DNA from 3 places in the Planococcus sp. VCh962 genome. Region 3 is predicted to be linked to each of the others. Evidence: riboswitches for the same ligand, from Rfam matches in the RefSeq annotation. Region 3 holds a riboswitch; each other region holds the start of a gene.
What was found. A riboswitch is a leader RNA that binds a small molecule or an ion and turns the genes downstream of it on or off. The one in region 3 is predicted to bind S-adenosylmethionine.
Positions count from the first base shown of each region.

Region 1: it holds a riboswitch for S-adenosylmethionine, as region 3 does, so the genes downstream of both, ssuE (NADPH-dependent FMN reductase) here and AC3AQ9_RS18100 (aminotransferase class I/II-fold pyridoxal phosphate-dependent enzyme) in region 3, are expected to answer to the same signal.
Region 2: it holds a riboswitch for S-adenosylmethionine, as region 3 does, so the genes downstream of both, AC3AQ9_RS15820 (transporter substrate-binding domain-containing protein) here and AC3AQ9_RS18100 (aminotransferase class I/II-fold pyridoxal phosphate-dependent enzyme) in region 3, are expected to answer to the same signal.

Region 1 covers NZ_JBYLHS010000002.1:435,908-440,937, forward strand. Annotated here, with positions in the region: gene AC3AQ9_RS09495 (gamma-glutamyl-gamma-aminobutyrate hydrolase family protein) at 1-58, opposite strand, end outside; gene dacB (D-alanyl-D-alanine carboxypeptidase/D-alanyl-D-alanine endopeptidase) at 334-1,833, opposite strand; gene ssuE (NADPH-dependent FMN reductase) at 2,032-2,592, opposite strand; SAM riboswitch class I at 2,699-2,806, opposite strand; gene AC3AQ9_RS09510 (DedA family protein) at 2,814-3,428, opposite strand; gene AC3AQ9_RS09515 (MGDG synthase family glycosyltransferase) at 3,446-4,558, opposite strand; gene AC3AQ9_RS09520 (hypothetical protein) at 4,559-5,030, opposite strand, start outside.
Region 2 covers NZ_JBYLHS010000006.1:196,011-201,040, forward strand. Annotated here, with positions in the region: gene AC3AQ9_RS15805 (hypothetical protein) at 157-393, shown strand; gene AC3AQ9_RS15810 (amino acid ABC transporter ATP-binding protein) at 439-1,188, opposite strand; gene AC3AQ9_RS15815 (amino acid ABC transporter permease) at 1,203-1,886, opposite strand; gene AC3AQ9_RS15820 (transporter substrate-binding domain-containing protein) at 1,945-2,793, opposite strand; SAM riboswitch class I at 2,925-3,029, opposite strand; gene AC3AQ9_RS15825 (Hsp20/alpha crystallin family protein) at 3,520-3,954, shown strand; gene AC3AQ9_RS15830 (zinc-binding dehydrogenase) at 4,041-5,030, opposite strand, start outside.
Region 3 covers NZ_JBYLHS010000009.1:80,312-85,341, forward strand. Annotated here, with positions in the region: gene AC3AQ9_RS18080 (STAS domain-containing protein) at 1-481, opposite strand, end outside; gene AC3AQ9_RS18085 (cobalamin B12-binding domain-containing protein) at 459-1,109, opposite strand; gene AC3AQ9_RS18090 (hypothetical protein) at 1,131-1,484, opposite strand; gene AC3AQ9_RS18095 (antibiotic biosynthesis monooxygenase family protein) at 1,481-1,786, opposite strand; SAM riboswitch class I at 1,978-2,080, shown strand; gene AC3AQ9_RS18100 (aminotransferase class I/II-fold pyridoxal phosphate-dependent enzyme) at 2,211-3,386, shown strand; gene ystJ (NADP-dependent malic enzyme) at 3,464-4,693, opposite strand.

The DNA.
Region 1 (5,030 bases), on a different contig from region 3:
TATGGTATTTTTCTTTGCCTAACTCTCTTGATGAAGTAACGCCGATGATCGGTTTCATATGTAATTCCCCCCAATTTATTGTCTGAATATCTTAAACATACAGAATTAACAAGGAAATTGCTAGAGAGGCTGAATGAAAAATTTGTAGCTGTTATTATTCCGCAAAACAGCTTTATTTGCCGCAGACAAGTTTTTGCGACGAAGCACTCGCTGCTGCATCTAAAAAATCCTTCTTCAGTCCAACTCCTATAAATGGTTCCGCAAGGCTATTCTGTTTTTCTCCAAATCAGTAAAAGCCCCGAAAAGAAACTTACTTTTCGAGGCCTGTATCAGTTATTCTCCATCATATGCCGCAATTGCTGCAGCGATTGCATCTTCAATCGGCGTAACGATTGTTAAATCGTTGTTGATGACAATCGAAAAGATCAACTTTTCTCCTTCTTTCGTCGTTGCATATCCCGACAACGACGAAACTGCTGTCAGGCTTCCCGTTTTAGCTGTGACATTCCCTGTCGCATCCCCTGTTTTCATCCGGTTGCGAAGTGTTCCTCCAACCATCCGATCCGCTGCACCGGCTACCGGAAGTGAAGTTAAAAAAGTATCATACCAATCTTTTGGCTGGGCCGCATAAAGCAATTGGGATATCTCATTGGCTGGAACCAAATTCACATGGGACATGCCTGAAGCGTCGCGCAATTGAATGGTGTTGGTGTTTACTCCCAAATCGGCCGCTACTTCTTCAACTATTTTAAGTCCGGCATCCCAGCTGCCTTCACCGGCTACCACCTGTCCCATCTCTTTCGCTAAAATTTCGGCATGCCCATTATTGCTTAACTTCATAAATGGAATGAAAAGATCACGCAACGGCATGGATTTCCGCTCAGCGAGCATTGTGGTGCCTTCTGGAGTTTCTCCCATCTCTAGACCGTGGTTGCCGGTCAACTGAATGCCCTGAGCCAACAATGCATTTTCAAACAAATCAAGCGCATAACCGGCAGGCTCTGATACTGCGATCCACTCGCGTGTACGCGATCCTCCAAGCGGCATTTCCCCTTCAATCACAATATCGTTCGTCCCATGGTCACGTGTGATGGAAACGGTCTTCTTTTGTCCCGCTGGCACGGTTGTTGTTTTATTGATGATGTTTACATAATCCGTATGCGGTGTGAGCGTCACTTTTGTTTCGCTTCCTTCTGCATCTCCGGAATTGACTTCCACAATGACTGACCCAGCGTCATAGTCTTCATTTGGTGAAGCAGTGAGTGCAGATACTTGTGCACCGTAATAGTAGATCTCATCTTTCCAAGTGATGTCTTCTGACAAACGCTCGCCGTCATACCACGTATCATCGCCGATTAAACCACCTTTCACTTTCTGGATGCCTTGGCTTTTCAATTCAGCAGCTAACTGCTCAAAATCTTCCTGCAGCAAAGTCGGATCTCCTTTGCCTTTCAAATACAAGTTGCCATGCAGGACCTTCCCTTTAAGCTTTCCGTCTGTATGTATTTCTGTAGTGAACTGATAATCTTCCCCAAGCGTTTCAAGTGCAGCCATGCTGCTGAACAATTTCGTATTCGATGCCGGTTTCAGGCGGACATCACCGAAGTGGTCGTAAATTACTTCCCCAGAATCAGCTTTTCGAATACTGACACCAGTAGTCGCTCCATCCAGCCGCCCATCCTGCAATATGTTATTAATTTCACTTACCAGCCCGGCATAATCTTCATCCGCTCCCGCCGACTGCTTGGTATTGCTCCATTGAATTGGTGAAAAAACCAATATCGCCGCCAAAAATAACAGAACTCCCCATTTCCAACACTGCTTCTTTTCCACTATCCCATCTCCTCCAATTGTGTAATAACAGAAGCGTATCACATCAAAAGAAAGAATATTCCGATTTTTATACAAATGAATCAATGAACATAGAATTTTTATCTTTAATAGTAATATTATCCATTTGATATCAATAAAATTGCTGTTTCAATCAATTAAAAAGAGTGGAAAGCATAGTAGCTATCCACTCTTTTTAATTTATATTTCCTGCTCTACATCTGGTATGGAGGAACGTCTGCCAATAATTTCAGTAAAGTAATCGAGCTGTTTTTTGATGCGCTGCTCTACTTCTTTATCGATAATCGGATTCTGCGGATTGGATTTGTCTATTTGGCTGTCCACCAGATAAACGCCTTTTAGATTTTGGGCTTTTAAAGTAGCGAGTAAAGGCTTCAACGTATATTCAAGCGCCAGTAGATGGGCGGAACTTCCTCCAGTCATCAGCGGAAGCACTGGCGTATCCTGCAGAACATCCTGCGGCAAAAGGTCGATCAGCGTCTTAAGGACCCCGGAATAGGCAGCTTTATAAACAGGGGAGCCGACAATGACACCTTTTGCTCCATGGATCAATGTACTGATTTCAGCTATTGCCGGGCTCTTGTAATTCCCTAAAAACAAATCATTTTGCGGCACGTCTCTTATGGACAAATGGGTTACAGAAAAACCGCGTTCTGTTATTAATCCTCCTAAATACTTCAATACCAAATCTGATCTGGAATCTTCTGAAGGGCTTCCTGATAAAACAACAATATCACTCATTGTAATCTTCCTTTCTTTTGCCGAAATATGCACTGTGCAACTGCAGGAAACAAAAAGCCTTCTTTTCTCATATTAAGAGAAAAGAAGGCTGATGTAATCCGTCCTGTTCTTATCTCCCAAGAATAAATTCCTGCTGGATTTAGCACCTTCCTGACAAATGTCAGAGGTTGCTGAAGCGTCAATGGGCCAGTCCCTCGGCTTCTCTGGATAAGGTTATTTAATTAATGTTTATCATAATACTCGGAATTATTTTTGTCAACAAAAGGATTTGCTTTCCGAAATTTTGAATAAACCAGAAAAACAGCGCCAAGCACCAAAGCAGCTCCAATAGTTAGATAAAGCTGATGGCTACTGTATAAACTCTGAAATGCCTCATAATTGCCGTTGACATACACGCCCAAACAGAGCATGGTTAAACACCATGGATAAATGCCTAAAAATGTAAGCAATAAATATTTGCCGATGCCTATACGGCTCATTCCGGCTACATACGAAATGTAGTTTCCAATGCCGAACGGCCGGGACAATGCAATGCTCCAGATGCCATAACGCCCGAACAAATGACCAGCGCGCTGCAGGCCCTTATGGAATTTCTTTTGCAGCATCGTGTGCATGGTTTTGCCAAGATAATATGGTATCAGACTAGCTCCGCTGTAAGTCACCGCTAAAGCAGCGGAAAGAAGAGCTGCGGCTGCCATACTCGGATTCAGCAATCCTCCGTAAGCAATAACCATTGCCACTCCAGGAAAAGGAAGAGATGCCCCTTCAAAAAACATGGCCGCAAACAAACCGGCCATCCCTATACTCTCAAGAAACACCAACAGCTGTTCTGCCATGTTTTCCACTCTCCTTGTCAGCTGCTGATCAGCATTTGTTCGATTGTTTCCACTATCTCACTAGATCCTGTCAGTATGAGCGACTTTTTGTATGCCTGGACCGCTGAATTGTAATTGCGGGTCAGTTTTTCGTCTTCCAACGTGCTTGCGATAAAATCCAATAGACTGCTGTTGCCCGGTAAAGTGAAAACGAGATTTTTCCTGGTTAAATAATTTAGATTGATTTCTTCCTGTCCTGGAAGAGGAGCAGATAAAAAGATCGGCAATTCTTTTGTCAGTGCTTCACTGATTGTTACTCCGCCGGGTTTGGTTATCAATGCATCCGCTTCATCATAAAGCCGGTTCATTTCTTCTTTTGAAGAAATATAGGAAAGCGGTGTTATTGCCGGATTGTTCAGCGCTGCGATTTGTTCACGAAGCCGCTTATTGGTTCCGCAAAGAACTAATATCTTCCACTTGCTGCTATCGAGCTCACCTTTAAACTGATCGACAATTGTAGAAAGCCCGGTGCTTCCCCCCGAAACTAAAACCGTCACTGCTTTCTTCTTTTCCTTGCTGTAACGCGCCTGAAAATTTTCGCTGACAGGAATGCCGGTGACAAATATACGCTCTGCGGGAATTTGATAATCATTTTGCAGTTTATCTTTCATCATCTCGGTCGCCGCGAAATGGAACTCAATATGGCTTCTGCCCCAAATATTGTTTATAAAAAAGTCAGTATAAATATTAAGGCAAGGTACTGGACATCTTCCCTGTTCTTTTAGTTTATTGATAAAGAAAGAAGGAAACCCGTGTGTACAAACAATTAAATCCGGCTTTTCTGCCGCGATGATTGCTTCAACTTTCTTCATAAATAGCCAGTCAAAATATGTCGCAGAATGTTTTTCCTTCGATTGTAAGGCAAATTTCCGGTAGACCCAGCCATAAGAATGAGGTGACTTGCGAATCCAATGCAAATAAGCTTTAACGGTTGTTGTTTCGGCTTTCGCGTTCCATTCACTCAGTAAATCCAATTTTTTGCATTCGATGTCGCTTGAATGGCTGGATATATATTCACAGACTGCATCGGCAACCTGGTGATGGCCTGAAGGCATGCTGTTGAGAAGCGAAAAAACCAATATTTTCTTCATTCAAAACACCTCCGCTAATTGTACTTCTTTTTTTGAAGACATCGGGTTGGACATAAAAAACGGAAAATTTTTCATCGCTCCACTGTAGACGAATTCCAGCTCTTCAGCACCGTATATATCTCCAGGCATCGTCAGGCAGGCCGGTTTTGAAGAAACATGGACACCGCCGCTTTGCAGCACCTCCGCCACAAATTGAGAACAGAAGAAAGCTTTTTCTCTTTCAAAAGCCGTCTTCAGCGCAACTCCAAACAAGCCGGCCAAATTGTATTTATACTGTTCATGACGGCATTCCATCTGCCGGACGAATGCTTGCATCGCAGAAAATCCATCTGCCGTCACCCCGCATTTGAAAACTGCACATTGTGCCCGCTGAAACAGGCAGCTCTGCAAGTCCTCTTTCACGAAACCGCCGCTGAATGCATTATCGGCATTTTTCCTTCCAAAACTATATACTTCGTTCAGCTCCTGATTA
Region 2 (5,030 bases), on a different contig from region 3:
AGAAAATGAAATAACAAGGCCGTTTTTTATTTGGAGAGAAGGGTATAGAAAAGAATAAGGATACAAATCGAGTGAGATCGGCATAAGCGAAAGAGCGCTACCTTGACAGGGTAGAGGTCTCTGGTTTATTTATACTCACAATGGAGGGATTTCACTATGAACTCGAATTCTGCAGAAGGAAACACTTCAAACAATAAATCCACAATGGACAAAATTACCGAGAAAGCAAAAGAAGCTTTAGGGAAAGACGACAGCAAGAAAGTCGATTTGGAAGGCCCTTTTCAAAATGCTCCTGACGAAGGAAGGGAAGACGTTCCGCAAAGTGATAAAATCATCAAAGACCGTAAGACCGGCGAAGAAACTTATATAGAGAATACAGGCGACAACTATTAAAAAAACGAAACCGGCAACCCGAAAGGTTGCCGGTTTCGCTTTTTCTTATGCTCTTCGCAATAACACCTTTTGCAAAAACTTCTGCGTGCGTTCTTCCGTCGGATAGGTAAAGATGTCTTCGGGTTTTCCTTGCTCGACGATATGGCCATCCGCAATGAATACCACACGATCTGACACCTCGCGGGCAAAGTCCATTTCGTGCGTGACAATCACCATTGTTTGCCCCTCAATTGCCAGTTCTTTAATAACCATCAGCACTTCTCCGACGAGTTCAGGGTCCAGTGCGGAAGTAGGTTCATCGAACAAAAGCAGATCAGGTTTTAAGGCAAGGATTCGTGCGATGGCTGCCCGCTGCTTTTGGCCGCCAGACAATTGTTCGGGGTACTGGTTTTTATGATCCAATAAGCCGACTTTCTGCAGCAGTTCCTCCGCTTCGCGCACAAGTTCCTGCTTGTTTCTTTTTTGTACGACAAGAGGTGCTTCGATGATATTTTCGATTACCGTTTTATGCGGAAATAAGTGAAAGTGCTGAAACACCATACCGGAATACTGGCGGATATCGATTTTTTGCTTTTTTGTCGGAGTCTTTCCCGTGAACGACACATGGACATTGTTGATTTGCAGCGATCCCGAAGTAGGGGTTTCCAGTAAATTGAGGCAGCGCAGCAATGTGGTCTTGCCGGAACCGGAAGGGCCGATAATACTGACGACTTCCCCTTTTTCAATTTCAAGTGAGATGGACTTCAATACTTCCACATCTTTAAATTTTTTACTTAGGTTTTCCACTTTAATCATATTGGTACCTCCAATCAAGCTGCCACATAGCGGTTGGCTTTCTTCTCCAGATAATCTTGCAGCAAGGTGACAAGTGCGCAAATCGCCCAATAAATGAGTGCTACCAGAATATACAAAGTCAAGCTTTCATAGGTTTGGCCAACCACCACTTTTGCCCGGTAAAACATTTCTGAAACCGTGATGACCATAGCAAGGGAAGTTCCTTTGATGATATCCATAAAAGTGCTGGATAACGGCGGCAAGGCAATACGTGTCGCTTGCGGCAAGATGATGCGGGTCATCGTCTGCCAATAGCTCATTCGAAGTGTTTCCGCAGCTTCCCATTGTCCTTTTGCTACAGAGGAAATGGCGGAACGGATAATTTCAGCTGTGTAGGCGGAAAAATGGATGCTGATGCCAATGATGGCTGCAGTCAATGGCGCCATCTCGATGCCAACCATCGGAAAGCCGAAATACAAGATAAACAAAATGACCAGCAGCGGTGTACCACGCATAAAGGAAATAAACAGACGGGCAGGCACTGAAATCAGTTTAAACCGGTTCATGCGAGCGAGGGCGACAAACAAACCGAGAACTAAGGCGAAAAACATACTGACTAGAGCGATTAAAATGGTTTGCCAGGCACCCTCTAAAATGAAGGGGAGGGAGTCGAGCGCAATTTCTACATTGAACAGATATTCCCATTTAAAGTCGGTCATCGGAAGACTCCTTTACTCATTATGTATAGATGAGGAACCCGGGGGTTCCTCAAGATATTTATTCTTTCTCAAGAGGCTGTGTTACATCAGCACCAAGGAATTGGTGTGAAATATCTTTAATTGTGCCATCGGCCAGCAATTCTTCAAGAGCTGCATCGATTTTTTCTTTCAGCTCCGGGCTGTCTTTTGGCAATACGATCGCGCTGCTGCTGAATGAGAACTTAACTCCCTCGGCAAGCTTTAAACCAGGTTTGTCGTATTGCTCAAGAGAACGCATCAATACGAGGTAATCATTCAGCGTGGCATCAACACGACCATTGACGATTTCCGGAAGGACCGTATCAGAGCCAGTATAGACAATTACTTCGGCTCCTTGTTCCTGTGCAAACTTCGAGTAATTGCTTGTCGCAGAACCGCCTACTTTTTTCCCTTTCAAATCTTCGACAGATTCAATGCCTGAATTATCGCTTTCACGCACAATGGCAGAACCATAAGAATGTTTGATCGGGATGGTGAAATCAAATTTCTCTTTGCGCTCATCTGTGATAGAGAAATCGTTTGCTGCTATATCGATTTGGCCATTGCGGAGTGCCGGAAGCAAGCCATCAAATTCCATTTCTTTAAACTCGACTTCCAGCCCAAGTTTTTCACCTAAAGCACGGGCTACTTCCACATCATAGCCAGTCAATTCTTTCGTTGTTTCATCGTGGTATGTAATTGGATAATAAAGACCTTCTGTTCCGACTATAATTTTTCCGGATTCTTGGATGCGCTCCCATGCGTTTTGTTCTTTGCCTTCTGTTGAAGCGGTTGCTTCGCTGGTGGATTCTTTGCTTCCGCATGCCGCCAATAACAAAGCGATCACGGTTACAACAAATAATAATAAAAAGCTTTTCGGGTTTTTCATTCTGATACACCTTCCTTTTCTATAGGTTTACTTGGTTTAATGTTAATAGAATTGCCTTAACATGAAAGCAAGCAAAAAGCCTCTTCAATAAGAAGAGGCTGACATGCGACATCGCATTAAATATCCGGCTCTTCTTATCTCTCAAGCCAATGCTTGTTGGATTTGGCACAGTGCTCAATTGTGAGCCCGCTGCCGAGGTTTCGCAGGGCCAATCCCTCCACCTCTCATGATAAGAACGAATTACTATTAAACTATGTAGAAAACTTTAACACCATTGCATTTAATCGTCAACATAATATTCTGACAGAATAATTCTTCTAACTTTTAATCCTCTCCTGGCTTAATAAGTCCATTTCACTCTTTACTATGCAGCCTTTAAACAGTGCTCAACAAGCATTTATCAAGCTGTTAAAAAATAAAAAACACTTGGGAAAATAGCGGTTTAAAGGTAGAAGAAAGACTGGAAAACCAGTCATATCAAGGGTTTTGGACGATGTGAATCTGTTGACAGCCGAACAGTTTTGAATATAATTTTAAGTAGAAAGACCACAATGAAAAGAAAGGGGTAAGATGAAAGTGTGGGCATTGAAAGTCATTTCATGGCAAGCCCAAGTTCTAAAAGGGTGGCCATAGGAAAACCGGTTGCTTCTAAAAAAGTGATTAGGATCTTGTGACTTTTGAAAAGCTGGCATTTACCAAAAATACTTTAAAAAGGAGAAGATTACAATGAGCACTTTGTTTCCAAGAAAACAAACTGACCTATTCCCAAGCCTCTTTGGAAGCGGATTGGAATCTGACTTCTTCAATAAGTTTTTTGGGGAAAACACCTACCCTCAAGTTGATATAAGAGAAAAGAAAGACGGCTATGAATTTATGGTCGATCTTCCTGGATTCTCAAAAGAAGAAGTTGAAGTCGAGTACAAAGACGGCTATTTGGAAATTCGCGGTCATAGAGAACAAAACTGGGAATCCAATGAAACAGAAGGACGCTTTGTACGCAAAGAACGTTCTTACGGGGCCTTCAAACGCAGCTTCTATATTGGTGAAATCGATGAAAAACAAATTGCAGGCTCATTTGAAAAAGGGGTATTGATGCTTCAAGTGCCAAAATCCAATGAGCAGGCACGAAAAGATAAAGGATACCGAATTCCAATCGAGTAAGGCATCGCCTCATATTCCCTTAATTTATTGGGAAGAATAAGCAATCGGAGTGCAGCTGAAATTTAGCTGTACTCCGGTTTTTTGTTTTATGCATGATAATCAGTTACAACAAAAGTTCCCGTCGTAGCAAAGTTAGACATGTCTTCAAAAATGCCTTCAACTTCAGTTAATCCAATTTCTCGCGTCACCATTTTGCCAGGCTGCAATTTCCCAAGTGCGACTTGCTCTAAAAGGGAAGTGAACCGGAATGCTGGAATCCCGAGAGTCGTGATAAATGATTTCTCAGTAAGGACCATATGATCGACTGGAATGGAGATAAATCCGGCTTCTTTTTTCGAAGTAACACCAATTTGCAGATGACGCCCGCCTTTTTTTAAGCTATTGATGGCAGGCACGCAAGTTTCCGTGATTCCAAGGGCATCCACAGAAACATCTGCACCACCTTTAGTGATTTCTTGCACTGCCTCTACAGGATTGTTGTCTTTGCTGTTGATGACAAAGTCAGCACCTAATTTCTTAGCCAAAGCCAGATTGGAGTCATTGATATCGACTCCGATAACAAACGCTCCCATAGAAGAAGCGATATGGATGGCAGATAAGCCAATACCGCCACAGCCATAAACCACAACTTTTTCTCCAGGCATAACATTCACACGATCTACAACGCCGTGGTAAGCAGTCATAAAGCGGCAGCCTAATGCAGCCGCATCAGAGAAACTCAAATTGTCTGGCAGAGAAATGGCATTGCGGTCGCCTTTTGGCACGGCTACGTATTCCCCGTAACCACCTTGATAAGCTGTGCCTGGAACGATAAACGAGTCACATAGCTGTGTGTTTCCCGCTATACAATGTGGACAGGTGCCGTCACTTCCTGAAAATGGAACGATGACGCGGTCGCCGCGTTTGAAGTTTTTAATATCGCTTCCCACTTCTTCGACAATGCCGCAAAACTCATGGCCGATAACAGGCTGGACGATTCCGTGATCTCCGACCCATACATGCCAGTCGCTTCGGCAAACTCCATTGGCCATTGTTTTAATGATGAGGCCATCTTTTTCAATCACAGGAACCGGCAC
Region 3 (5,030 bases):
TCAAATCGCCAAATAAGGGAATGAGCAGCCGTTGTGTATCCAACTGGATGCATGGTGCAGATAATTCCCTCACTTTTTGAAGCAATTCCAGCGTTCGTTCTTTTTCCTGAAAAAGATCATAATCCGTTTCCCGAAGTCTTTCCCGAAGTTTGGCCAATTGGCCCGAAACACGTTCCAGCTGATTGTCCTTCGGCACAATGATAAGAGAAAGAAAGGTCGGATCACTCCAATTGCCATAAACATCCGCTAAAAATAAATCGCCTTTGTTAGAGACGAAATTCAGTTCAAATTTAGGCTGAAGGGGTTCGGAACTCAGCAAAGTCCGAGCTTTTTGCAAACTATCTGCATCAACGATATCTGTGAATTTGCGGCATTCTCCAAATAATTCATATGCTTCAATAGAGTAGTCAACTACAGATAATTCATTGTTCACTTTAAATGCCGGGAGCGGCAAACCATTAAATTGAGATTTCGTAGTCATTTTCAGGCTTCTCTCCCGTCTTGATCCAAAGTTCTAATTGGTTTAAGTCTCTTACCACCATTGCCCCGCTGTTTCTTAAAGAATTCGAATTCGAAATATTGACTGCACGTCCGCCGACCAGAACAGCCGGCTGGAACTTCAATGCCAAAAATTCATTTACGTAGGTTTTCAATAAAGGCAATCTGTAAGCTAGCGCTGCCGACAAAGCAATGACGTCAGGTTTCCATTTTTCTGCTGCTTCCAAAGCATGCGGCAGTGGCAGATTCGGTCCCATATATTGGACCGACCAGCCATATTCCCGGAACAGAGATGCCACCATCTTCAATCCGATATAATGGTCTTCTCCTTCTGGCCCCAATACCATGACTTTTCTTTCCCCGCCGCTTTCTGCCAGTTTTCTATTTTCTACAGCAGATACCACGAAATCGCAGATTGCGGTAGCCAAATGTTCATCGGCAACTGTGATTTCATTGTTTTCCCATAACGTGCCGACATGATACATCGCCGGCGTCAGTAATTGGTCGAACAATTCTTTTCGGCTATGGCTTTCAAGAAAAGATTGAATCTGGCGCAATGCTTCCATATCTTCCCCTTGCAGAAACAATTCCGCTAGTTGGGTTGGCTGCATTATCTCCTCAACCTCCTTTTGCTACGATTTAGAAAGTAATTTATTTGCTTGCCGAAGGCAATCCAGCATAAAGTTTTCTTCAAGTTTTTCCGTTTTTCCTGGAAGAATCTTAATGAGCCGTTCAAAATTATCAATGATGAGTGCTGTTTCCACATTGCGGCTGTTCAATACCGTTTCCAGCCAGCGGCTGTAATCTAAAAATACTTGTTTGTCTTCCAGTTCATAAGCTGTTTCGAGATGATCCAAATGATGATGATTGTCTTTCTCGGTATGCTGGAAGCCCTGTTCACCGAACCGTTCCCAAAGGCTTGGATACGCTTCATAAATGCTTGTGGCTGTTTCCAAGGCGATTTGATCTTTAATAGCTTTGTTCATTCGGCGACGACCTCGTATTGCCGGACTTTCGGCACGATTCCTGCTAATGCCTTGTCCGGATAATGTTTTTCAAGTTCATGGATTTCTTTGAATTCATTGCTTCGGACCCATTTCAAATAAGCTTCTTTTGAATGCCATTCCAAATGCACCGTCAATTCATTTAACTTTTTAGTGTTCTGAATCAGGCGAAACTGATGAAAGCCTTCGGCCTGGTCCACCCGCCGGGAACGATTTTGATATATTTTTATGAGATCCTTTGTCTTTTCTTCTGGCACTTCTACTGTTGACGTCACAATATACATCCACATTCCCCTTTTAATGATTGATATTGCTAATTATAACCTTTCGCTATTCGAATTAAAAGAAATGCACTGTTGCCGAACTCCCTTTCGGTTCAAAGTCATTTTTTGATAATTTTCACTTTTCCCTTGCACTTCTATTCGAATTGCTCTAAACTTTGAAATATCGAACAGCGTATAACTTCATATTTAATTTCTTATCAAGAGAGACGGAGGGATTTGGCCCTATGATGTCTCAGCAACCAGCCTCGCGGCCACGGTGCTAATTCCAATAGGCATTCGCCTAAAAGATGAGAAGATTGTGTTCCTGAACAGGGGCTTTCTTCTTTTTTGAAGAAAGCCCCTGTTTTTATTAAAAAGATGGCGAAGTTTTAATCATCGATTTCCCTTAGGCTTTCGCCAAATTTGAAGAGGAGGTTTGTCACTTATGACCGATCATTTGGAAACTCAATTTATCCATTCAACCGGAGTTGACCGGCGAACCGGTGCAGTAAATGTGCCTATATACTTGTCTTCGACCTTTCACCAGCCAAGCTTTGATGAATTTGGTCCTTTCGATTATAGCCGTTCAGGAAACCCGACGCGCTTAAAGCTGGAAGAAACAATCGCCAAACTGGAAAATGGCACACGCGGTTTTGCGTTCGCTTCCGGCATGTCCGCCATCTCTTCCGCGTTCATGCTTCTTTCTGCAGGCGATCATGTATTGGTGTCTGAAGACGTCTACGGCGGCACTTACCGTTTTGTTACAGAAGTGCTGAACAAATTCCAAATCGATTACACGTTTGTCAATATGACCGATTTAAGTAAAATGGCTGAAGCAATCCGGCCAAATACTAAAGTGATTTATATTGAGACACCTTCTAATCCAGTCATGAACATCACCGATATTGAAATTGCCGCAAAACTGGCAAAAGCCAACGATTGCCTGACATTTGTCGACAATACCTTCATGACGCCGCTTTATCAAAATCCGCTGGACCTCGGAGCAGACCTTGTCCTTCATAGTGCGACGAAATTCCTTTCTGGACACAGTGATATCATTGCAGGGCTTGCCGTTACAAAAGATGTGGAACTGGGCGACCGGCTTGGGTTTATTCAAAACACATTCGGTTCTGTTTTAGGAGCACAGGATTCCTATAACTTGATCCAAGGCATTAAAACTTTGGGGGCCCGGCTCAAGCAGTCAGCCGCTTCAGCTCGCATCATCGCCGATTATCTGCACAGCCATCCGGTAATTGAAGAAGTTTTTTATCCGGGTTTTCGTTTCCATCCGGGCTACCCGATCCATGAACGGCAAGCCTCAGGTGCAGGAGCAGTCCTGTCATTTCGCTTGGCAGATAAAGCAGCTGCCTGGACGTTTGTTGAGAGCTTGCGCATTCCCATCTTCGCTGTCAGCTTAGGCGCAGTCGAGTCGATTTTATCGTATCCAGCGACGATGTCCCATGCCTCTATGCCGAGAGAAGAACGTGAAAAGCGGGGCATTACAGACGGATTATTGCGCCTGTCAGTCGGATTGGAACATACCGATGATTTACTGGAAGACTTGGAACAAGCATTGCAGAAAGTCCGGGAATCTGCCGGAATCACATCGTCTATACGATAAATAGCAACTTTTCTCCTCTTGTCCAACAAAAAAGCCGTTCAATCGATTAGATTGAACGGCTTTCTTCTATATATATGTTAACTGCCTGACCCGGTCGCAACTTCAACTGACTGATTTTCCTGCACAGATGCGTATTTTGCTACACCTGTTTCCACTGCTGCTTTTGCAACAGCTTCTGCCACTGCTGGTGCTACCCGCAGATCGAATGGAGCCGGAATCACGTAATCATCATGGATTGCCTTATCCTCAATCAAACTGGCAATCGCATGTACAGCCGCAACTTTCATTTCATCATTGATTGCACTTGCCTGAACGTCCAATGCACCTCTGAAAATCCCTGGGAATGCCAATACATTATTGACTTGATTCGGGAAATCAGAGCGGCCAGTTCCCACTACACGAGCCCCTGCCTCTTTCGCCAAATGCGGCAGGATTTCCGGATTTGGATTGGCCATTGCGAAAATGATGGAATCTTGAGCCATACTGCGCACCATGTCCTGGGTAAGAGCACCTTCTGCTGAAACCCCGATAAAGACATCTGCACCTTTGATCACTTCGCTCAGTAATCCTTCAATGCGTTCCGTATTGGTGTTTTCTGCAACTTTTTCCTTGAACGGATTCATGCCGTAGGTCCGCCCTTCAAAAATAGCTCCTTTGGTGTCACACATGATCAGCTGGCTGCAGCCGAACTTTCTCAATAGCTTAACCACCGCTATGCCAGCAGCGCCTGCTCCGTTGACGACTATTTTTGTTTCTGAAATATTTTTTCCGACTAATTTTAGAGCGTTGATCAAACCAGCTAATGTAACAATTGCTGTTCCATGCTGATCGTCATGGAACACCGGAATGCCCATTTCTGCTTTCAAACGCTCTTCAACAATAAAACATGTCGGAGCGGAAATATCTTCTAAGTTCACCCCGCCAAAACCGGGTTCCAGCAATTTGACGGTTTGAATAATTGTTTCAGCATCGGTAGTATTCAAGCAAATCGGGAAAGCGTCCACACCAGCAAACTCTTTGAACAATACAGCCTTTCCTTCCATCACCGGCAATGACGCTTCAGGGCCAATATTTCCAAGTCCAAGAACGGCAGTTCCATCAGTGACAACGGCCACAGTGTTGCCTTTCATCGTATAGTCATATACTTTACTGCGGTCTTGTGCAATTTCCTTGCACGGTTCAGCTACTCCGGGAGAATAGGCTAAGCTTAAATCGCGTTCATTCTTCACCGCTACTTTTGATCGGACTTCCAATTTCCCTTGATGTTGTCGGTGCAAATGTAAAGAATCGTTTTTTAGGTTCGACATTGCCTCATCTCCCTTTGTTCATAATTGTTCATTATAAAGAGTTTTCTGAAAAAAGAAACCCTTTTTCGGCTATTGGTATTACAATTCAGTCTTTCGACTGAGAGCAAGAAAAAAGGAAGCGCTTTCTAAGCCGCTTCCTTCCCAAATCCTTACTGCCCCATATAGTCCCATCTAAAATATAGATTGGCCATCCATTCCTCAAGCCACTTTTATTAACATTACAAATAGCTATATCAGTGGTTCCTTCCATATCGATCAAGCATTTCTAAGGCAACAGTGTTCAGGACTTCTCCTCGAATTTGTTCAATTCATTTCAAAGACAGGTACCTCTTTCACT